DNA from 3 places in the Methylobacterium radiodurans genome. Region 2 is predicted to be linked to each of the others. Evidence: predicted binding sites of a transcription regulator. Region 2 holds the regulator's gene; each other region holds the start of a gene.
The links. Region 2 encodes LexA, which represses DNA repair genes until DNA is damaged. Its sites were predicted from a motif close to TGTTCNNNNTGTGTTCNG; they were not measured.
Positions count from the first base shown of each region.

Region 1: a site for LexA is predicted at 1,072-1,089, ahead of DK427_RS00410 (nucleoid-associated protein). Genes of this name have one in related genera too.
Region 3: a site for LexA is predicted at 848-865, ahead of dinB (DNA polymerase IV). Genes of this name have one in related genera too.

Region 1 is NZ_CP029551.1:80,492-82,752, reverse strand. Features, by position in the region: gene DK427_RS00420 (hypothetical protein) at 1-117, shown strand, start outside; gene DK427_RS00415 (hypothetical protein) at 334-1,008, shown strand; gene DK427_RS00410 (nucleoid-associated protein) at 1,132-2,139, shown strand; gene DK427_RS00405 (hypothetical protein) at 2,136-2,261, shown strand, end outside.
Region 2 is NZ_CP029551.1:1,270,572-1,272,832, reverse strand. Features, by position in the region: gene DK427_RS05635 (molybdopterin molybdotransferase MoeA) at 1-851, shown strand, start outside; gene lexA (transcriptional repressor LexA) at 969-1,694, shown strand; gene DK427_RS05625 (ComEC/Rec2 family competence protein) at 1,701-2,261, opposite strand, start outside.
Region 3 is NZ_CP029551.1:208,275-210,535, forward strand. Features, by position in the region: gene DK427_RS00860 (hypothetical protein) at 1-93, shown strand, start outside; gene DK427_RS00865 (hypothetical protein) at 159-614, opposite strand; gene dinB (DNA polymerase IV) at 890-1,978, shown strand; gene DK427_RS00875 (Crp/Fnr family transcriptional regulator) at 2,111-2,261, shown strand, end outside.

The DNA.
Region 1 (2,261 bases), 1.2 Mb from region 2:
GGCGCGCCCGTCGAGGACGAATACGGGTTCGAGACCCATCAGGCCGACGCGATCTTCCATGCCAAGCGACTCGCGACAATCCTCAAGTTCTTGGAGATCGGCCCGGGCGGCTACTGAGCCGATGTGTCCGCGTCGCCGCGGGCTGCCCAGCACCTACGTATGCACTTTGGCAGTAGTTCCAATTCGCGCCCTTGATAGAGCTTGACCCTTGACGCCGCTCAGCTTGGGCAAAGCCGAGTTAAAGTCGAGCCGGATTCGACGAGGAGATCCGCAACATGCACGCCTGCCCGCCAGACCCCCACCCCGCGACGCCTCCGGCCTGAGGCGGCGCCTATGCTGACCTTTTATCGCGGGCTCGCCGTCTCGAAAGCGTCCGCGGACGCCGTCATGGCCGACATCCGGGCGCGCGGCCTCCACGAGTACGGCCGGTCCTACAACCTGTACCACCAGCCCCTCGCCGAGCCGGAGAAGCTGTTCGCCAAGCCAGACCTCACCACCGAAGATACGCGGGGCAAGCACCTCCCCACCGAGCCGGCCATCTGCGCCTGCGGCGACGAGGAAGGCGCCGCCCACTACGCATGGCGCCACAACCGGCACGGCGAGGACGACACCCCCTTGATGGTCGCCTTCGAGGCACCCGTGGAGGACGTTGCCGTCGATGGCCGCGATTTCCTCTACGCCGCCTTCCAGATAGGCCGGCCCGACCGCGCGCGGGATGTCCTGAGGCAGGTCTTTGGGCCCCGGGTGCTCCGATACGCGGAGCGCGCCTGGGATCGGAAGGTAGGTCAGCACGACATCGCCATGTGCGACCTCGCCATCATCGACCCCGAGGTCGTCGCCGCGCACCACGCGAACCGGACCGTGTTGGGTGGCCGGCACCAAACCGTGTTCCGCAGCGCCTTCACCGTGAGGATGCCGGTCGAGCCGGGGCGCATCGTGCGGGTCTGGTCCCCGGAGGTCGCCCCCCGCCCAGCTGTCCCGGAGTTCACCCTCGATGCCGTGCGCTGAAGAGATGGGCCGGCCGCCGTTTGCGAGCGGATCGCGCTGGCGGCCGCACCGCGACGTGCTATACAGAACAAACGGAGAACACGACATGCGGGCGATCTCGGCTCTCGCGGTGGGGGGCCTCGTATGCGGGTCCTGACGGACGAGGAGAAGGCAGCCTTGCGCGTGGAGAGCTTCATCTTCCACGCCGTGCACCACGGCCAACCCGAGCCGACGCTGCACGACGGGGTGTCCATCGGCGGCTTCGCCGAATTCTTCATCGAGCGCGTCGTCGAGACGCTCCGCGGCAACCGCTTCACCTTCGACACGGGTTCGACGACGCTGCGTGCCCTGCGCGGCATCGAGGCGGACCCGGCGACCTTCGTCGAGGCTTCCAAGGATCTCGCGCGGAGGCTGCATCGGACCGAGGGCCACGAGATGCCCGACGGACGCTTCAAGCGCGGTATTCTCATGGTCACGGTCCTGAGCGCCGGGCCCCGCCGCTTCCACTCCCTGATCAAGTACGATCACGGCGAGCGCGTCATCGACATCGTCGAGAGGGGCTCGGCGGCGGTCCTGGAGGAGGTGGTGAACCCGCTGACACAGAACCGGAAGGCGCTGCAGAAATCGGCCCTGATCGAGCTCGACGACGCCGGCGGCCAACTCGTCGTCGTCGACCACAGTAAGCGATCCGGGATCACCGACTTCTTCCGGGGCTTCCTCGGGGTTCGACGCGCCCAAGCCGAGGCCGACCTCACCAAGGCCGTTGAGAGAAGCCTGCGCAAGACGGTGCAGACGCACGCCGCGGAGCTTCCGCCGGAGATCGGCTCGCAGTGGCGGCAGCGCCTGAGGGACATCGCGGCGCGGCGACGAGAGTTCGAGCCGGACCAGTTCTTCGGCGATCTGTTCGGGGCGAACGACACCGCGGCCCTGCGGGCGACCTGGCGGGGACAGCTTGCGGCCAACGAGATCGACGGCGAGCAGTTCACGTTCGACCCCGATGCCCTGCCGGATACGGGGCCGACGAGGTATCGCACGGCAGAGAACATCGACATCACCGTGCCCGCCGCCGCGAGGGACCGGTTCAATTGGGAGAGGCAGGCGGACGGTTCGGTCGTCATCACGATCCGTGCCGGCGCGCTGACGCAGCGATGACCGAGGGATTCGGCCCTTCCTTCCACCGCCTGATCGCCGACCTTGCGACTGATCCCGGCGCGCTCGTGTCCGAGGACGCGGATGTCTGCCGCGTCAACGGGGCGAGATGCGCCGACGCGGCC
Region 2 (2,261 bases):
CGGTCGTGCCCGACCGCTTCGTCCGCCGCGCCGGGCTCGACTTCTCGGCCGGCGACACGCTCCTGCGGGCGGGCGAGACCCTCGACGCGCGCCGCATCGCGCTCGCCGCCGCCGCCGGGCACCCGGTTCTCGGCATGCGGCGCCGTCCCCGCGTCGCGATCCTGGCGACCGGCGATGAGCTGGTCCTGCCGGGCGAGCCGCCGGCCTGGGACCAGATCGTCGCCTCGAACACCTTCGCGCTCTCCGCCCTCGTCGGAGAGGCCGGCGGCGAGGCGATCGACCTCGGCGTCGTGCGCGACGACCACGCCGCCCTTGAGGACGCCTTCCGGCGCGCGCGCGAGGCCCGGGCCGACCTCCTGGTGACGCTCGGCGGCGCCTCGGTCGGCGACCACGACCTCGTCCAGGCGGCGCTGGCCAGGGAGGGCCTGGAACTCGGCTTCTGGCGCGTGGCGCTCCGCCCCGGCAAGCCGCTGATGCACGGCCGGCTCGGGCCCATGCTGGTGATCGGGCTGCCCGGCAACCCGGTCTCCTCGATCGTCTGCGGGCTGCTCTTCGTCCTGCCGGCGGTCCGCGCCCTGCTCGGCGACCCGCGTGCGGGCGAGGACCGCAGCGAGCCGGCGACCCTCGGCCGCGACCTCGAGGCCAATGACGGCCGCCAGGACTACATGCGGGCGACCCTGCGCACCGCGTCCGACCGCCTGCCGGAGGCGACGCCGGAGCGGCGCCAGGATTCCTCGATGCTCGCGGTGCTCGGCCAGGCCGAGGCCCTGCTGATCCGCGAGCCGCACGCCCCACCCGCGCGGGCGGGCGATCCCTGCCGCATCATACGTCTCGACCGCCGGCTGATCTGACGCGCGTGCGGGCGCTTTCGGAGCACCCGCTTGCGGAACACTTGCGGAACGTTTAACGTGTTCGTGGTTTGTTTCCGAAGCCGCGATTCTGCCTGTCCCGAATGCGAGTGCCGCCCGATGCTGACGCGTAAACAGCTGGATCTCCTGCGCTTCATCCAGCAGCGGATGCGCGAGAGCGGCGTGCCGCCCTCCTTCGACGAGATGAAGGACGCGCTCGACCTCAAGTCGAAGTCGGGCATCCACCGGCTGATCACGGCCCTGGAGGAGCGCGGCTTCCTGCGCCGCCTGCCGAACCGGGCGCGCGCCATCGAGGTGATCCGCCTGCCCGAGAGCCTCGGACCGGCGACCGCCGCCGCCGCGCCCGAGCCGCGCCGCTTCACCCCGAGCGTGGTCGAGGGTGGCCGGGCCAAGGCGGTGCCGCCCCGGCCCACCACGACCCAGTTCACCGACGAGCAGGGCCGCGCCGTCTCGATCCCGGTCATGGGCCGGATCGCCGCCGGTACGCCGATCTCGGCGATCCAGAACCAGAGCTCGGCCATCACCCTGTCGCCGGACTTCCTGGCGGGCGGCGAGCACTACGCCCTGGAGGTGCGCGGCGACTCGATGGTCGAGGCCGGCATCCTCGACGGCGACCTCGTGGTGATCCGCAAGCAGGACACGGCCAACACCGGCGACATCATCGTGGCGCTGATCGACGACGAGGAGGCGACGCTCAAGCGGCTGCGCAAGCGCGGCTCATCGATCGCGCTTGAGGCCGCCAACCCGGCCTACGAGACCCGCGTGCTCGGCCCCGACCGGGTGCAGATCCAGGGCCGGCTGGTCAGCCTCGTGCGCCGCTACTGACCGGCGCTACGGCTCGGAATCGTCCGGCACACCGGGCGGCTCGTCCCGGGAAGGCTCCGCGGCTGCCGGCTGCGGAGCCTTCTCTGTTTGCGGCGGCGGTCGGGCGACCGGCGACCAGGGCGCGGACCGGGCGGGATCCCGGGCGTGAAGGAGGACGAGCGTACCGTCCGGCATCACCCGCAGCGCAGTCGCCCCGTACCGGGTGAGATAGGCCCGATCGATCACGACAGTGGCGGCACATCCGGGCGGCGCGCCGAGCCCCGTGACGATCACCGCGGCGCGGGCGCAATCCTCGGCGAAGGCGCGCCGGTCGCGCACGAGGGCGACCGCCCGCCCGTCCGCGAGGTGACCGACGCAGCCGAGCCGGTCGCAGGTGCCGCCGCCCAGATCCGCGGGTTTGCGCCCGTCACCGTCCGCCTTCAGCCACTGCTCCAGCACGAAGCCCGAGGGGCGCCCGAGGGTGATCAGCCGACCGTCCGCGCCGCGCAGAGCCGCCCCGCCGCCCTGCCGGTCGACGTAGAGGTCGTGGCGCTCCGGCGCGGCGGCGAGCGCGAGCCCGCAGGCGCC
Region 3 (2,261 bases), 1.1 Mb from region 2:
GCCCTCGCGGCGTGGCGCGGCGCGGCCGATCTCGGCCTCCTGACGGGCGCCCTCGGCCTCGTCCGGACCATGCCGGTCCGCCACCGGGCCTGATCCTCCGGGGCGGCCCCGGGGACCCGCAGAGAGCGACCGGATAGGCCGGTCGCTTCCTCGACGGCCTACCCGCCCCGGCGCAGGACCGGGCAGGCCTCGCTGGCGAAGGGGCCCAGGATGACGTCCCCCTGCTCGGGGTTGTTCACCGTGAAGGGCGCCGTGCCCTGCCGGCCCGTGAAGCCGCGCCCGAGCTGCGGCACGAACAGCCTGTCGCCGAAATCGATGAAGCACCGGTCCTGCACCGCCGTGTAGCTGAAGCTCGCCTGCGCGAGCGGTCCCGCGCCGGGGCCGGCCCCGTCGCAATAGGCGGCGACGCTGAGCGTTCCGGGCCGCTCCAGGCGGAGCGGCACCGACCGGCCGGGCAGGATCGTGACGGGCGGACCGCCGTCGCGGCTGGCCACCAGCAGGTAGGCCGAGCGGTTGTAGACCCGGCGCATGCAGCCGGCCGCGGCTTCGGCGCTCCAGGCACCCGCGAGGATCGCCGCCGCCGCCAACGCGGCGCCCCTTCTCCAGTGCATCATGGCTCCCGAGACCCTCACGCGACCAAGCCCTCCGGCGGAGGGCACCCGCCCAGGGTGATAGCGCGCGGGCGGCCGCCGCCAAGTCGGTTCTGAATCCCCAGTCGGTCCCGAATCCGGAATCCGGTTCCCCCGCCGAGCCTGCGGCACCGCCCGCGGTTGTGACGGCGCCTCCGTTATGGCGGTGGACGACCGTCGAGGCCCTGCTTGACCGGACCGGTCCCCGGTCGCATCGAGAGAACGAAAGTCGAACCCGCCGCCACGGACGCGAGTCCAGGATGCCGCCCGAGACGGACCCCGATCCGCGCAAGATCATCCATATCGACATGGATGCCTTCTACGCCTCGGTCGAGCAGCGCGACGATCCCTCCTTACGCGGTCGCCCGATCGCGGTGGGCGGCTCGCGCGAGCGCGGCGTCGTCGCCGCGGCGAGCTACGAGGCCCGCGCCTACGGTGTGCGCTCGGCCATGCCGTCGGTGACGGCGCGGCGGCGCTGCCCGGACATCGTCTTCGTCAAGCCGCGCTTCGAGGTCTACCGGGCGGTCTCGGAGGAGATTCGGGCGATCTTCGCCGCGCACACCGCGATCATCGAGCCGGTCGCCCTGGACGAGGCTTATCTCGACGTCACCGAGAACCTGCAGGGCCTGCCGAGTGCCACCGCCGTCGCGCGCGCGATCCGGGCGGAGATCCTGGAGCGGACCGGCCTCGTCGCCTCGGCGGGCGTCTCCTACAACAAGTTCCTGGCCAAGGTCGCCTCGGACCACCGGAAGCCCGACGCGCTGTTCGTGATCCCGCCCGCCATGGGGCCGGCCTTCGTGGAGACCCTGGCGATCGGCCGCTTCCACGGGGTCGGCCCGGTCACCGAGGCGCGGATGCGCGCGCTCGGCATCGAGACCGGGCGCGACCTGCGCGAGCGCTCGCTGGAGGAGCTGACGGCGCATTTCGGGAGCGCAGCGCCCTACTACCACGCGGTCGCCCGCGGGATGGACGCGCGGCCCGTGCGGGCGCACCGCGTCCGCAAGTCGATCGGCGCCGAGACCACCTTCGGCGACGATACGGCCGACCGGTCCGTGCTGGCCGAGCGGCTGCAACCTATGATCGACCGGGTCTGGCAGGCGAGCGTGGCCAAGGGCGTGCGCGGGCGGACCGTGACGCTGAAGCTGAAGCTCTCCGACTTCGCCCTGATGACCCGCGCCCGCTCGCTCGCCGAGCCGGTCGGCGACCGCGCCGGGCTGGAGCGCCTGGCCCTCGCACTGCTCGACGAGGCGCTGCCTCTGCGCCGCAGCGCGCGCCTGATCGGCCTCAGCCTGTCCGGCCTGAGCTCCAACAACCTAGGGGATCCGGTGCAACTTGGGTTAGGGATCTGACTTTCTACAACTGAAGTTCATTAACCTGGCCGTTACGACGACCACAGGATGTGTCATAAAAAATAGCGCACGTGAGTTTTTCAGGCGTTGCACCGGCACTAGGCTCGTGCACAGGACCGTTCGAGGGACCGGATGCCTCGGCATTTTCTCCGCAAGCTGGAACTGTACACCCACCTCTCGGCGGCTGACCGGGAAGCGTTGGAGAGCGCCGTCGGCGAAAAGCGCCGCCGCGTCGGCCCCCGTGAGGACATCGTCCGCGAGGGTGACCACACGGGCCACGTCA